DNA from 2 places in the Methylobacterium sp. WL69 genome. Region 2 is predicted to be linked to the other one. Evidence: riboswitches for the same ligand, from Rfam matches in the RefSeq annotation. Region 2 holds a riboswitch; the other holds the start of a gene.
The links. Region 2 has a riboswitch for thiamine pyrophosphate ahead of thiO (glycine oxidase ThiO). Riboswitches for the same ligand answer to the same signal wherever they lie in the genome.
Positions count from the first base shown of each region.

Region 1 (7,048 bases), on a different contig from region 2:
CTCTTCCGGAATCGCCCCCTCACCGTCGCTGCGGCTCCGCCTTCGCTCGCCGCAGGCACGACGGGGTGCCTGCGGCCCTCTCCCCGCAAGCGGGGAGAGGGGGATGCGCACCTGCGTTCTGCACGAACGGGCGAGGGCCGACCCAAACGCATGCACCCCTCTGCGATCGCCCTGCCTTGCAGGAGAGGGGACCCGCGTTCGATCGGCCCCCTGCGGAGGCCCCGTTCTACTCCGCCGCGTCGACGTAGAGCTTGCCGCCCTCGGCCTGGAACTCGGCGGATTTGGCCGCCATGCCGGCCTCGCGTTCCGCCTGGCTCATGGGGGTGGCCTCGCCGAGCACCTGACCGGCCGCCTCCATGGCGAGCACCTCGGCGCGCAAGTCCTGGGTGATCTTCATGGAGCAGAATTTCGGGCCGCACATGGAGCAGAAATGGGCGACCTTGTGGGCGTCCTTCGGCATGGTTTCGTCGTGGTAGGCCCGCGCCGTGTCGGGATCGAGGGACAGGTTGAACTGGTCCTCCCAGCGGAAGTCGAACCGGGCGCGGGAGAGGGCGTCGTCGCGCAGCTGCGCCGCCGGATGGCCCTTGGCGAGGTCGGCGGCGTGGGCGGCGATCTTGTAGGTGATTACGCCTTCCTTGACGTCGTCGCGGTTGGGCAGGCCGAGATGCTCCTTCGGCGTAACGTAGCAGAGCATGGCGCAGCCGAACCAGCCGATCATGGCGGCGCCGATGCCGGACGTGATGTGGTCGTAGCCCGGGGCGATGTCCGTGGTCAGGGGCCCTAGGGTGTAGAACGGCGCCTCGCCGCACTCCTCGAGCTGCTTTTCCATGTTCACCTTGATCTTGTGCATCGGCACGTGGCCGGGGCCCTCGATCATGGTCTGGCAGCCCTTGTCCCAGGCGATCTTCGTCAGCTCGCCCAGGGTCTCCAGCTCGGCGAACTGGGCGGCGTCGTTGGCGTCGGCGATGGAGCCGGGGCGCAGGCCGTCGCCCAGGGAGAACGAGACGTCGTAGGCCCGCATGATGTCGCAGATCTCGTCGAAGCGCTCGTAGAGGAACGATTCGCGGTGCCCGGCGAGGCACCAGCGCGCCATGATCGAGCCGCCGCGGGAGACGATGCCGGTGACCCGGCGCGCGGTGAGCGGCACGTGGGCGAGGCGCACGCCGGCATGGATGGTGAAGTAGTCGATGCCCTGTTCGGCCTGCTCGATGAGGGTGTCCTTGAAGACTTCCCAGTCGAGCTTCAGGGGATCGCCGCCGACCTTCTCCAGGGCCTGATAGATCGGCACCGTGCCGATGGGCACGGGCGAGTTGCGGATGATCCACGAGCGGATGTTGTGGATGTTGCGGCCGGTGGACAGGTCCATCACCGTGTCGGCGCCCCAGCGGGTCGCCCAGACCAGTTTTTCCACCTCTTCGGCCGCCGACGAGGTCACGGCCGAGTTGCCGATGTTGGCGTTGATCTTGACGAGGAAGTTGCGGCCGATGGCCATCGGCTCGACTTCGGGGTGGTTGATGTTGGCCGGGATGATGGCCCGGCCCCGCGCGATTTCCTCGCGGACGAATTCGGGGGTGATGAAGGCCGGCAGCGCCGCGCCGAAGCTGTTGCCGTCGCTCAGCGCCGCCTGCGCCCCCTCCAGCATGGTCTCGCGGGCGAGGTTTTCGCGGTGGGCGACGTAGATCATCTCCTCGGTGATGATCCCGGCCTTCGCGAACTCGTACTGCGTCACCATCTGGCCGGGGCCGGCCTTGCGGATCTGGCGGGTCGCCGGACACGGCGCCACGAGCTTGTCCTCCGGCACGAAGCCGTTGTCCTCGGGCTTGACGGCGCGGGGCGTCACCGTGGCGTAGCCGCGCTTCGCGATCCACGGATCGCGGATCAGCGGCAGGCCGGCGTTGAGGTCGATGGCCGCATCCGTCTGGGTGTAGGGGCCCGACGGATCGTAGACCCGCACCGGCGCTTCCTTGGGGTCGCTCAGGGTCACTTCGCGAAAGGGCACCCGGATGTCGTCATGCCCGGCCACCGCCGCATAGACCTTGCGCGAGCCCATGATCGGGCCGGTGGTCACCGCCTGGGGCGAGCCCTTGGGAAGGTCCTTCGGCAAAACGGGCTTGTTCATCGGGCGTGCTCCTGGCGTTGGAGGCGACCCGGATTCGTCAGGAACGGCGTCAGGTTGGGGAGACCGCGAGACAGCGCGGCCAAACGATTCCCGTCCCTCCGCCGGTACGAACCGGATCAGGTTCAAGGGTCAGGGCGGCGCGCCCAATCTCAGCCCCCGGTCTCGGAGCCCCCCTCGGAATCGTTCCAGCCTCGTGCGTGGACGCGGGTTTGTCAATCTTTGCATCGGTCCCGCACACGGCCCGATGTCGGGTCCCGGTTCCGAAGGCCGGGGGACCCGACGACGCACCGTCCGGCCAAGCATGGACCTTCGGGCTCCGGGGCGCGTTCGCTTTTCATGAATGGCCTAAGCCATAGGAAACCCGACATGAATCGCATCCTTCTCGCATCGGCCGCCATGGTCGGTGCCCTCATCCTCATTCCCGCCTCCGCCGATGCCCGCGGCGGCGGCGGATTCCGTGGCGGCGGCGGTGGCCACATGGGCGGCTTCGGCGGCGGCGGCCGTGGCTTCGGCGGCGGTGGCGGCGGGTTCCGCGGCGGCATGGCCGGCGGCGGCTTCCGTGGCGGCTTCGGCGGTCAGGGTCTCGGCGGACGCGGCTTCGGCGGCGGCCAGGGTCTCGCGGGTCGCGGCTTCGGCGGCGGACGCGGCCTGACGGCGGCGGGCTTCGGCAACGGGACGGCCTTCGGCGGCAATCGCGGCGGTTACGGCGGGTTCAACCGCGGCGGCTATCGCGGCGGGTTCGCCGGCAACCGCGGCGGCTACGGCTATCGTCGCGGCTACGGCGGGATCGGCCTCGGCGTCGGCCTGGGGCTCGCCGGAGCCGGCATCGGCTACGGCCTCGGCAGCGGCTTCTACGGTGACGATTACTACGGCGGCGGCTACGCGCCGGCCTATTACGGCGGCGGCTACGGTGGCGGCGGCTACGGCGCCGGCTACGGTGCCTACGGCGGCGGCTATGCCCCGGCCGGCTACGTCGAGACCCAGGTCGCCCCCCAGGGCGGCGACGTCGCCTACTGCATCCAGCGCTTCCGGTCCTACGACCAGCGCTCGGGCACCTACCTGGGCAATGACGGCCGCCGCCACGCCTGCCCGCAGTAACACCGCGTCGATCTGAGAAGGGCCCCGGCGTACCGCGCCGGGGCCTTTTTTCGTGTCATACTAGTTCCGATTGATCACTTCGGAGCGAACGGGCGCAACAGGCTCCCTCTCCTGGAAGGAGAGGGTTGGGGTGAGGTGTGCGAACTCTCCGGACAGGTCACACACCTCACCCTGTCCCTCTCCTTCCAGGAGAGGGGACCCGCGCTGCCCTCGAGATGTGTGAATGCCTTAGCCTTCCAGGAGAAGGGACCCGCGTTTCACCGCATCAACGAACTGAAGAGGCGGAAACCGTGTCAGGAGCCCTGGAGGCTCTCGGCGAAGTCGTCGGGCACCTCGCCGAACTGGGCCAGGATGCCGGCGCTCTCGAGCTCGCCGGTCTCGTCGTCGGCGACCACCTTGATGGCGGCGGTGCCGGGGAAGCGCGCCGCCATGGCCTCCGCCTTCTTGAGGGCGCCGCTCTCCGTCGGCGCGACCTCGCGGTCGCCCGGCACGAGGCGTTTGCGCTTGATCACGAAGGTCTGCACCAGGAACGTCGTCTTGAGGGCCATCGCGGTCTCCGCCGGGCGGGATCGCCTCCGGACATGGCTCGCCTTACCACGAAACCCGAAGGGCCCTCACCCGAAGCGCCCTACCAGAGGCGGATCAGGCGGTAGCCGGCGACGACGTCGGCCGGATGGATTCCGACCTCGGCGACGAGGCGCAGGCTGACGCGGAACAGGGTCCGGCTGAAGGCGCCGGAGAACAGGAACAGGGCGGTGAGCACGAGGCCGGCATGGCGGGCGCCCGCATCCCCCACCGCCTGCCACGAACCGGGCAGCCACGGCCGCAGGGCGTTGTAGCCGTCGAGCCCCGGGATCGGCATGAGGTTGAGGACGAGGGCCGTGCCCTGGAACAGGGCCGTGACGGCCAGCACCGCCCGCAGGGCCGTCGAGTCCGCGTCGGCCAGGTGATAGAGGACCACGAGGCCGAAGAGGCACGCGAGGGTCATGGCCGGCCCGGCCAGGGCCACGGCCGTCGGCCAGATCCGGCCGCGCAGGGCCCCGGAATCGAGGCGCACCGCACCGCCCGGAAAGCCGATGCCGCCGAGAATCGTGAAGACCACGGGCAGCACGATCGAGGCCAGCGGATCGCCGTAGCGCAGCGGATCGAGGCTGAGATAGCCGCTCGCCGGCACCCCGGCATCGCCGCCCCACCAGGCGACGCAGGCATGGCCGAACTCGTGCAGGCACAGGCCGAGGACCCAAAACGTCATCACGAACGCGAAGGCCGCCCCCGAGCCCTCGACGAGGCCGCCGCCGATGGCGAAGCCAAGGCCGCACACGAGGAACGCGACGAGGAGGAAGTTGGCGCTGAGGCCCGGGTCCGTCCGGCCGGCGGTCTCCCGCGATGTTGTCCGCTGCATCCCGGTCCCCGCGCCACCGCGGGCCGCCGGCGGCCCACGCCCGGACGGCGCGACGCAACATCGCTGGTGACACGCAGAAGTCCAGCCCCTAGCTCTCCGGCGGAGCCCGACGCGCCGGAACCCCGCCGAGACCGCCCCCTCCGAGACCCGAAGCCCGCCGCCACAAGGTCCGCATGCGCCTGCTGCTGTTCGCCGTCCTCGGTCTCCCCGCCGCCCTCCTGGGCGCCCTCGTGGCGTTCCAGCGCCACCTGATCTACCCCGGCGCCTACTTTTCGCGGCACGCCGAGGGGGAGGCGCGGCCCGCCCCCGGCGGAACGGCGGCGGTGACGCTGACGACGCCGGACGGGGAGCGCCTCCTCGGCTACTGGCGCCCGCCCGCGCCCGGCGGCGGCGTGGTGCTGAGCTTCCACGGCAACGCCTCGGCTCCCGAATCCGCGGCCGTGCGCTTCACCGGGGGGCCCTGGGGACCGGCGGGCTGGGGCGTCCTCGCCATCGCGTATCGCGGCTATCCGGGCTCGACGGGACACCCGAGCGAGGACGGCCTCATCCGGGACGGCCTCGCCGCCCACGACGCCGCCGCGGCCTGGGCGCCGGGGGCGCCGATCCTGCTCCACGGCCATTCCCTCGGGGCGGCCGTGGCGGTGGCGGTGGCGGCGCGCCGGCCCCATCTCGGCCTCTACCTCGAAGCGCCGTTCGATTCCCTGCGTCGCCTCGTCGGCCTGCGCTACCCCCTCGTGCCCCGGCTGTTCCTGCGGGACACCTACCGCTCGGACCGGCGCATCGCCGGGACGACCGGCCCGGTCTTCGTGGTGCACGGCCTGCAGGACGGGGTGATCCCCGTGACGCTGGCGCGGCGCCTCGCCGCCCTCGCCGGCCCCCGCGCCCGCCTGGAGGCCATCGCCGGCGACCACGTGTCGATCCTCGGCGCGCGCGACGGGGCGGCGCAGACGGCGTTCCGGGACGCCCTCGTCCGGCCGGCCGCCGCCCTCGCGGCGCCTTGAGGGGACAGGGATGGGACGACGGGAACGGCGCTGGCGCGCGGACGATCCGGACATCCACGGGCCGGCCGCCCACGCGCCGGTGATCTGCCCCCTGTGCGAGCGCCCGATCCCGCCCCGCGCCAAGTCGAGCCTGCACCACCTCACCCCGAAGCTGAAGGGCGGCGCGAAGGCCGGCACCGTGCGCCTGCACCAGATCTGCCATTCGGCCATCCACGCCCGCTACAGCGAGGCCGAGATCGCCCGGCGCCTCGCCGACACCGACGCCCTGCGCCAGGACCCCGACCTCGCGAGCTTCCTCGCCTGGGTGCGGACGAAGCCCGACGATTTCCACGCGGCCACCCGCATGACCCGCACCCGCAGGGCCGGCCGGCGCGAGCCGTCCTGATCGGTCTTGCGGCGATCCGCTTAACCCGGCCTTCGCCACGATCCGACGCGGCTCGGCGCCTCCCCCGGCCCGGTATCCGCCCCTTTACGACTCCGCCGCCACACTCGCGCCCGGACCAGTGGCGGGAGCACGGGGATCATGGAGCAAGGGGCAGGCGCGGGGCGGCTCGCCTGGGTCGATGTCGCCAAGGGCCTGTGCATCGTCCTCGTGGTGATGATGCATTCCACCCTCGGCACCGGCGAGGCCATGGGCGCGGCGGGGCTCGGGAGCGAGGGCTTCCTCCACCACGTGGTGGCGTTCGCCAAGCCGTTCCGCATCCCCGACTTCTTCCTGCTGTCGGGCCTGTTCCTCGGCCGGGTGATCGACCGCGACTGGCGCCTGTTCGCCGACCGCCGGGTGGTCCACTTCGCCTACTTCTATCTCCTGTGGGTGGTGATCCAGTCGCTCACCAAGTACGGCGCCATCACGGACGGGGCCGGACCGGGCGCCTTCGCGCAGCACCTCGCCCTGGCGCTGGTCGAGCCGTATTCGAGCCTGTGGTTCATCTACCTGCTGGCGGTGTTCTCCGTGGTGACGAAGCTCCTGCGGCGGGTGCCGTGGCCCCTGCTCCTGGGCGGCGCCGCCCTGCTGCAGGTCGTGCCGGTGCGGACGGACATCTACCTCCTGGAGGAGTTCTGCGCCCGCTACGTCTGGTTCGTCGTCGGCTACCTGTTCGCCGAGCGGATCTTTGGGTTCGCCACCCTGGTGCGGGCCCATCCGCGTGCGGCCCTGGCGGGGCTCGCCCTCTGGGCCGTGGTCGAGGGCGTGCTGGCCTTCACGCCGTCCGGCACCGCCGCCTACCCGACCCTCGCCAGCCTGCCGGGCCTCAGCCTCGTCCTCGGCGGCGTCGGGGCCATGGCCATCGTGGCCGGCGCGTCCCTGCTGACCCGGGCCGGCGGCCCGGTGACGGCGGCGCTCCGCGCCTGCGGCAGCCGCTCCATCGCGATCTATCTCGGCTTCTTCCTGCCCATGGCACTCTCCCGGACCGTCATCGTCAAGACCGG
Region 1 is NZ_VRUZ01000079.1:12,403-19,450, reverse strand. Features, by position in the region: gene thiC (phosphomethylpyrimidine synthase ThiC) at 227-2,119, opposite strand; TPP riboswitch at 2,196-2,304, opposite strand; gene FV218_RS17610 (BA14K family protein) at 2,486-3,217, shown strand; gene FV218_RS17605 (hypothetical protein) at 3,511-3,765, opposite strand; gene FV218_RS17600 (site-2 protease family protein) at 3,846-4,619, opposite strand; gene FV218_RS17595 (alpha/beta hydrolase) at 4,793-5,620, shown strand; gene FV218_RS17590 (hypothetical protein) at 5,631-6,005, shown strand; gene FV218_RS17585 (acyltransferase family protein) at 6,144-7,048, shown strand, end outside.
Region 1: linked by a shared signal. The riboswitch ahead of thiC (phosphomethylpyrimidine synthase ThiC) and the one ahead of thiO (glycine oxidase ThiO) in region 2 are both predicted to bind thiamine pyrophosphate.

Region 2 (7,048 bases):
GGGCATCACGGCGGCGCAGCCGATGTCGGCGAGGCGCTGGCAGACCACCGGATCGTCGTTGCAGTAGGGCAGCACCGTGAACCCGTCGTCCACGAGGTGGCGGCAGGCCTCGAGCAGCTCGGCGACGTCCGGGTACAGGGTCTCGCGGTCGCCGATGACCTCGACCTTGACCCAGGTGGTGTCGAGGGCCTCGCGGGCGAGTTCGGCCGTCATGATCGCGTCGCGGGCCGTCTCGCAGCCGGCGGTGTTGGGCAGGAAGCGGTAGCCCTTCAGCTTGCTGACCGTGTCCGAGCCGTGGCCCTGCAGCGAGACCCGGCGGATGGAGGCGGTGACCACCTCGGCGCCCGACGCCGCCACGGATTCGGCCATGATCGTCTGCGTCGGGTAGCCGGCCGTGCCGATGAACAGGCGGGAGCCCAGGGTGATGCCGGCGATGATCAGGGGGTCGTGGTGCCGGTCGTCGTGGGGTTCGGTCATGGTGTCAGCCTCCCTGCATGGCGCGGACGATCTCGACCCGGTCGCCCTCTGCCAGTTGCGTCGCTTCCCAGTCCCGGCGGCGGATCACCGCGCCGTTGAGGGCGATGGCGATGCCCTGCGGGCTCGCGATGCCGGTCTCCTCGGCCTCGATCCGGAACAGGGCGTCGAGAGTTTCGGCCGCGCTCTCGTGGGGCTGGCCGTTGAGGGTGAGCTTCATGCGGTCGCCCTCTTTGACACCGGGGCGAAGCGGGCGCGGCCGAAGGCGCGGGCGTAGTCCGGCAAGGCGCCCTCCGTCAGCAGGGCCGCCACGGCGTCGGCGGTGGCGGGTGCCAGGAGGTAGCCGTTGCGGTGGTGGCCCGTCGCCACGACGAGGCCGGGGGCCAGGGTGTCGATGATCGGGGCATCGTCGTCGGAGGTCGGGCGGTAGCCGCTCCACACGGCCTCCACCGCCATCTCCTCGATGCCGGGCAGGACGCGCCGGGCGCCCTCCAGCAGGGCGTAGAGCCCGCCCGCCGTGACGCCGGGGGTGAAGCCGCAATCCTCCACCGTCGCCCCGACGATGAGGTGGCCGTCGCTTTTGGGCGCCATGTGGACCTGCTCGGTCCAGACCATGTGGCTGAGCGTGCCGGTGCGGGCCGTGGTGCGCAGGGCCAGGGACTGGCCTTTCAGGGGCCGAACCGGCAGGGCGAGGGCCTCGGGCAGGAGGCCCGCCTGCCCGCTCCAGGCCCCGGCGGCGAGGATGACGGTCCCGGCCGCGATCCGGCCCTGTCCGGTGGAGAGTCCGGTGACCCGGCCGTCTTCCCAGTCCAGGGCCTCGACGGGGCAGGCCTCGACGATGGTGACGCCCGCCGCCACGCAGGCCCGGATCAGGGCGGCCATGACCCGGCTCGGATCGACCTGATGGTCGCGGGGGCAGAACAGGCCGGCGGTGACGGCTGGGCGCAGGGCCGGCTCGCGGGCGCGCACCTGCGGGCCGCTGAGCCAGGTGGCGTCCAGCCCCGAGCGGATCTGCAGGTCGTGGCGAAACCGCAGGCGGTCGACCTCGTCGCGGCCGATGGCGAGGACCAGGGTGCCCTCCTGCCGGTAGTCGATGTCGACGCCGGACGCCGCCTGGAGGTCGTCGCGGAATCCCGGCCAGCGCGACAGGCTCTCGAGCGCCAGGGGCAGCAGGGGATCGGAACCGGGCTCGTGCTCGGCGGCCGGGGCCAGCATGCCGGTGGCGGCGAGACTCGCCCCCGCGCCCACGGTCTCGCGCTCGACGACGGTGACGGACCGGCCGCCTTGCGCGAGGCGCCAGGCCATGGACAGGCCGATGAGGCCGCCGCCGACGATGGCGACATCGCTCCGTGCCGGCAGGGCCGACGGCGCCCGCGGCGTGGCGGGCGAACGCCTGAGATCGATGGGTCGGGTGGGGTTCGGCTCCAAGACAACCTCCGCGACGCGACGCAGAGACAGTGGGCCTGTGCGCCTCGCGAGGCGCGTGCCGGGCTTTGAAAAAACACGGCGGTCCAATCCCTACGCCGGTATGAACCGGTTCAGGTTCGAAGGATTTCCGCGCCGCCGCCCGCCAAGGGACGACTCATCGGTTTCTCAGCCCCTTGCCGGGGATCTCCCTGGAACACCCCCGATGTGGGCCGGGACGGCGCTCCGGTCAACACCCCGTCGGCCTTGTCAGACCGTCGCGGGGGCGCGTCCGGGGCGGAACACGCGCATGGGCTCGGCGAAGCCGTCGAGGGTGTGGGCGCCGAGGGGCACCGGATCGCCCCACAGGAAGTCGACGAAGGGCTTCGACATCAGCAGGGGTTCGCCCAGCGTCCGGTTGAGGCGGGCGAGGCGGCTGGCGAGGTTCACGTCGCGGCCGATGACCGTGAAGTCGAGGCGCGCACCGGAGCCGACGTTGCCGTAGGCGGCCTCGCCGTGGTGGAGCGCGATGCCCGCCGCCACGGGCTGGGCAAAGCGCCCGAGGCCGTTGGCCTCGTCGAGGGCCGCCAGCGCGCTCTGGGCCGCCGTGAGGGCCCCCTTGGCCGCGCCGCCGAGGTCGTCGCCGCGCTCGCGAAAGATCGCCAGCAGGCCGTCGCCGAGGTACTTCAGCACCTCGCCGCCCTCGCGCTCGATGGCCGGCACGAGGCAGTCGAAGAAGATGTTCAGGAGGTCCACCGCCTCCTCCGGGGTCATCTCGGCGGAGATGCGGGTGTAGTCGCGCATGTCGGCGAAGAAGATCGCCGAGCGGATGCGCTGGACGTGGCCGCGCCGGATCGAGCCGGCCAGGATCGCCTTGTGCGGCTCGTCGCCGACATAGATCCGGAGCACGTGGTCGAGCTGCTTGTTGATGCTGCGCATCTCCATCACGGCGGCCAGCGTCGGGATGACGAAGCGCAGGATCGCCACGTCCTCATCGCGAAAACCGTCCTCGCTCCGGGTGGCGAAGGTGATGCCGTTGCGGGTGCCGTTGGTGAAGAACAGGGGTGCCACGATGTAGTGGCGGTAGCCCCCGGCCTTGAGGTCGGGGATCACCGCGTAGGCGTCGGACTCCGTCTCGGCGAGATCGAGGATCAGCCATTCCCCGGTCTCGTGGACCGTCTGGAACGGGCTCTCGCGGTAGGCCTTGTCGGAGGCGTCGCCGTGCGGAAACAGCCGCACCGTCGAGCCCGATTCCCGGGTCCAGAACCGGCCGACGCCGGAATACTCGGAATGCAGGGCGTCGATGGCCGTGGTCGCCCGGTCCACCGGCACGCCGAGGTCGATGAGGCGCTCGGCCAGCCCCGCCAGCAGGTCCTCGGCGTTGGGCATCCGCGCGCCCTCGCTCAGCAGCCAGTCGCGCAGGGCCACGCATTGCTGCAGGGCGCCGAACGGCACGTCGTTCGCTTCCGACCCGTCGGCTTCGGCGGTGGGCGGCGACTGGGGTGGGCCTCGATCGAGCATGGCGCCTGGCTGGATTACGGGGCCGGATCGGGCAACCGGACTGTCGGCATCGCCCCCGAGCCGGCGGCGCCCTCGCGCCACCGGATCTTGTTCGCGCTCAGTTGTCGAGGAAGCTCCGGAGCTTGCGCGACCGGCTCGGGTGCTTGAGCTTGCGCAGGGCCTTCGCCTCGATCTGGCGGATGCGCTCGCGGGTCACCGAGAATTGCTGGCCGACCTCTTCGAGGGTGTGGTCGGTGTTCATGCCGATGCCGAAGCGCATGCGCAGCACGCGCTCTTCGCGAGGGGTCAGCGACGCGAGGACGCGCGTCGTGGTCTCGCGCAGGTTCGATTGGATCGCCGCGTCGATGGGCAGGACGACGTTCTTGTCCTCGATGAAGTCGCCGAGGTGCGAATCCTCCTCGTCGCCGATCGGGGTTTCGAGGGAGATCGGCTCCTTGGCGATCTTCAGGACCTTTCGGACCTTTTCGAGCGGCATGGCCAGCTTCTCGGCCAGCTCCTCCGGGGTCGGCTCGCGGCCGATCTCGTGCAGCATCTGGCGAGACGTCCGGACGATCTTGTTGATCGTCTCGATCATGTGCACCGGGATGCGGATGGTCCGCGCCTGATCCGCGATCGAGCGGGTGATGGCCTGACGGATCCACCACGTGGCGTAGGTCGAGAACTTGTAGCCGCGGCGGTACTCGAACTTGTCGACGGCCTTCATCAGGCCGATGTTGCCCTCCTGGATCAGGTCGAGGAACTGCAGGCCGCGGTTGGTGTACTTCTTGGCGATGGAGATCACGAGGCGGAGGTTCGCCTCAATCATCTCCTTCTTGGCCTGACGGGCTTCGCGCTCGCCCTTCTGGACCATGTTGACGATCTTGCGATATTCGCCGATTTCGAGGCCGGTTTCGGAGGCGAGCGTCAGGATCTGCTCGCGCAGGCGGACGACCTCCTTCTGGCCCTTCTCGACGAGGTTCTTCCAGCCGCGGCCGCCGAGGCTGCCGACGCGCTCCATCCAGTTCGGATCGAGCTCCCAGCCCTGGTAATGGCGCAGGAACTCGTCGCGGGCGACGCCGTGGGTCTCGGCGTAGCGCATCAGGCGGCCCTCATGCGAGATGAGGCGCTTGTTGATGTCGTAGAGCTGCTCGACCAGGGCCTCGATGCGGTTGGCATTGAGGGACAGCGACTTCACGTCGGTGACGACGATGTCCTTGAGCTCCTCGCGCTTGCGCGCCTGGGCGTCGGTCTGTGTGCCGCCCGAAGCCTTCAGCTCGGCATGCTCGCTCTGGAGCTTGCGCAGCTTCTTGTAGTTGTTGGCGATGTTGTCGAACGTCTCGAGGACGCGCGGCTTGATCTCGGTCTCCATGGCCGCCAGGGAGACGTTGTTCTCCATGTCGTCCTCGTCGTCGCCCTCGGGCGCCGCCGGGGTCTCGGCCTCGGCCTCCTCGGTCTCCTCGCCGCCCTCCGCGATCTGCATCGCGTTCTTGGCGTCGGGGCCGGCATAGGTGGCCTCGAGATCGATGATCTCGCGCAGGAGCACCCGTCCGTCGACGAGCTCGTCGCGCCAGATGATGATGGCCTGGAAGGTCAGCGGGCTCTCGCACAGGCCGGCGATCATCGCCTCGCGGCCCGCCTCGATGCGCTTGGCGATGGCGATCTCGCCCTCGCGCGACAGGAGCTCGACGGAGCCCATCTCGCGCAGGTACATGCGCACGGGATCGTCCGTGCGGTCGGTGGGCTCCTTGGTGGTGGTCTCGCGCACGGCCGGGGCCTTGGTCGGCGCGATCTCGGCGACCTCGGTCCCCTCCGCGCCGTCCTCGTCCTCGGACGCCTCGCCGTTGGGCTTGGCTTCGCCGGCGGTCTCCTCGGTCTCCTCCGCCTCGACGACGTTGATGCCCATCTCGGAGAGCTGGGACAGCACGTCCTCGATCTGGTCGGGGTCGGACTGGCCGTCGGGCAGGACCTCGTTGATCTCCTCGTAGGTGATGTAGCCGCGCTTCTTGGCGAGCTTCACCATCCGCTTGACGGAGGCATCCGTCAGATCGAGGAGCGGCCCGTCCGTCTGTGCCTCGGGGGCAGCATCGGTCTCGTCCCGTTCCGTTGCCTTCGTCGCCATGGTCCGCCTATGGTTGTCGTGGCAATGTCGCGCGGGAGCGTGTGTCTCACTCCGCGTCGCCGACGCTGCAATGCATATGGTGTGCGGGACGCCGAAAAGCGCCCGCGTCGATCTCAGATCCCGGTATGCAAGCGAGACGCTTGACCGATTGTTAACCATGCGCCGCCTTCGGCGCGTGAATTCCGTTCCTTCGAAGGGCCTAGCCCGCCGCCGCGTCGGCGTCGGGCCCGCCCTCCTCCGCCTCCGCTCCGGCGACAACGGCCATACGTTGCTTCACGTCACACAGCCAAGCGAAGTTCGCCTCCGTGAAGTCCTCGGCCAGAGCATGTTCGGCAAGGCGGAGTTCGCTATTTAGCGCGCCGGACTTGCGGTGCAAGATCACGGCCTGACGCAATGCGTCTTCGAGACGCACGGGATCGGCATGCGCGTCAAGGGTCCATCGATCGCCCGGACGCACATGCGTGGCGAGCCGCGTCGCCGCCTCCGCGAGTCCGGCCCGGCGCAGGCGGGCCTCCAGAACCTCGACATCGGGCTGTCCGGCATCGGCATGGCTGTCGAGCAGAAGGGAGCGCAGGGCCTGCGCGTCGAGATCGCCGAGTTCGAGTTCGGCCAGATCCTCGGCCTCGATCCCCAGCAATTCCGGGTGGACGAGGAGGCTCGACACGATCATCGCCTCGCGGTCGCGAAACGCCACGGGACCGGCGGCGTTGGTCTCGCCGGCGTAGAGCGGATTGAACTTCGTCGTGATGCGCGGCGACGGCGGCGGATCGCCCGGGCGCGGGGCGCGCTGGTACGCCGGCCGGCTCGCCCCGCCCTGGCGGGGTTCCCACGGACCGCGCCGGCCCTGATTCGCCTGGGGCGAGAGCGCGCGCAGGCGGCCCTCGATCTCGTCGCGGTAGAAACCGCGCACGGTCTCGTCGCGGATGCCGGCCACCATCTCCCGCAGGGTCTTGGCGAGACCCGCCCGGCGCTCGGGCGTGTCGAGGGGGGCGCCCTCCGTGGCCCGCGACCACAGCACCTCCACCAGCGGCCGAGCGCCCTCCAGCACCCGGTCGATGGCGGCCTTGCCCTCGGAGCGCAGGAGGTCGTCGGGGTCCTGCCCCTCGGGCAGCATGGCGAAACGCAGGGATTTTCCCGGTGTCAGGCCCGGCAGGGCGACGTCGAGGGCCCGGAAGGCGGCGCGCTGGCCGGCGCCGTCGCCGTCGAAGCACAGGATCGGCTCGTCGCCGTGGCGCCACAGGAGCGCGACCTGCTCCTCGGTGAGCGCCGTGCCCAGCGGCGCCACGGCGTTGGGGTGGCCGGCCAGCGTCATGGCGATGACGTCGACGTAGCCCTCCACCGCGATGATCGTGCCGCGATCGTGCGCGGCCTTGCGGGCGCCGTGGAGGTTGTAGAGGATCTGGCCCTTGTGGAAGAGCGGCGTTTCCGGCGAGTTCATGTACTTCGCCTTGGCGTCGGCCTGCATCGCCCGGCCGCCGAAGGCCACGACCCGGCCGCGGCTGTCGGTGATGGGAAACATCACCCGGTCGCGGAACTTGTCGAACGGCACCT
Region 2 is NZ_VRUZ01000003.1:88,420-95,467, forward strand. Features, by position in the region: gene FV218_RS01970 (thiazole synthase) at 1-477, opposite strand, end outside; gene thiS (sulfur carrier protein ThiS) at 482-694, opposite strand; gene thiO (glycine oxidase ThiO) at 691-1,878, opposite strand; TPP riboswitch at 1,972-2,101, opposite strand; gene FV218_RS01985 (adenylate/guanylate cyclase domain-containing protein) at 2,149-3,399, opposite strand; gene rpoD (RNA polymerase sigma factor RpoD) at 3,497-5,497, opposite strand; gene dnaG (DNA primase) at 5,697-7,048, opposite strand, start outside.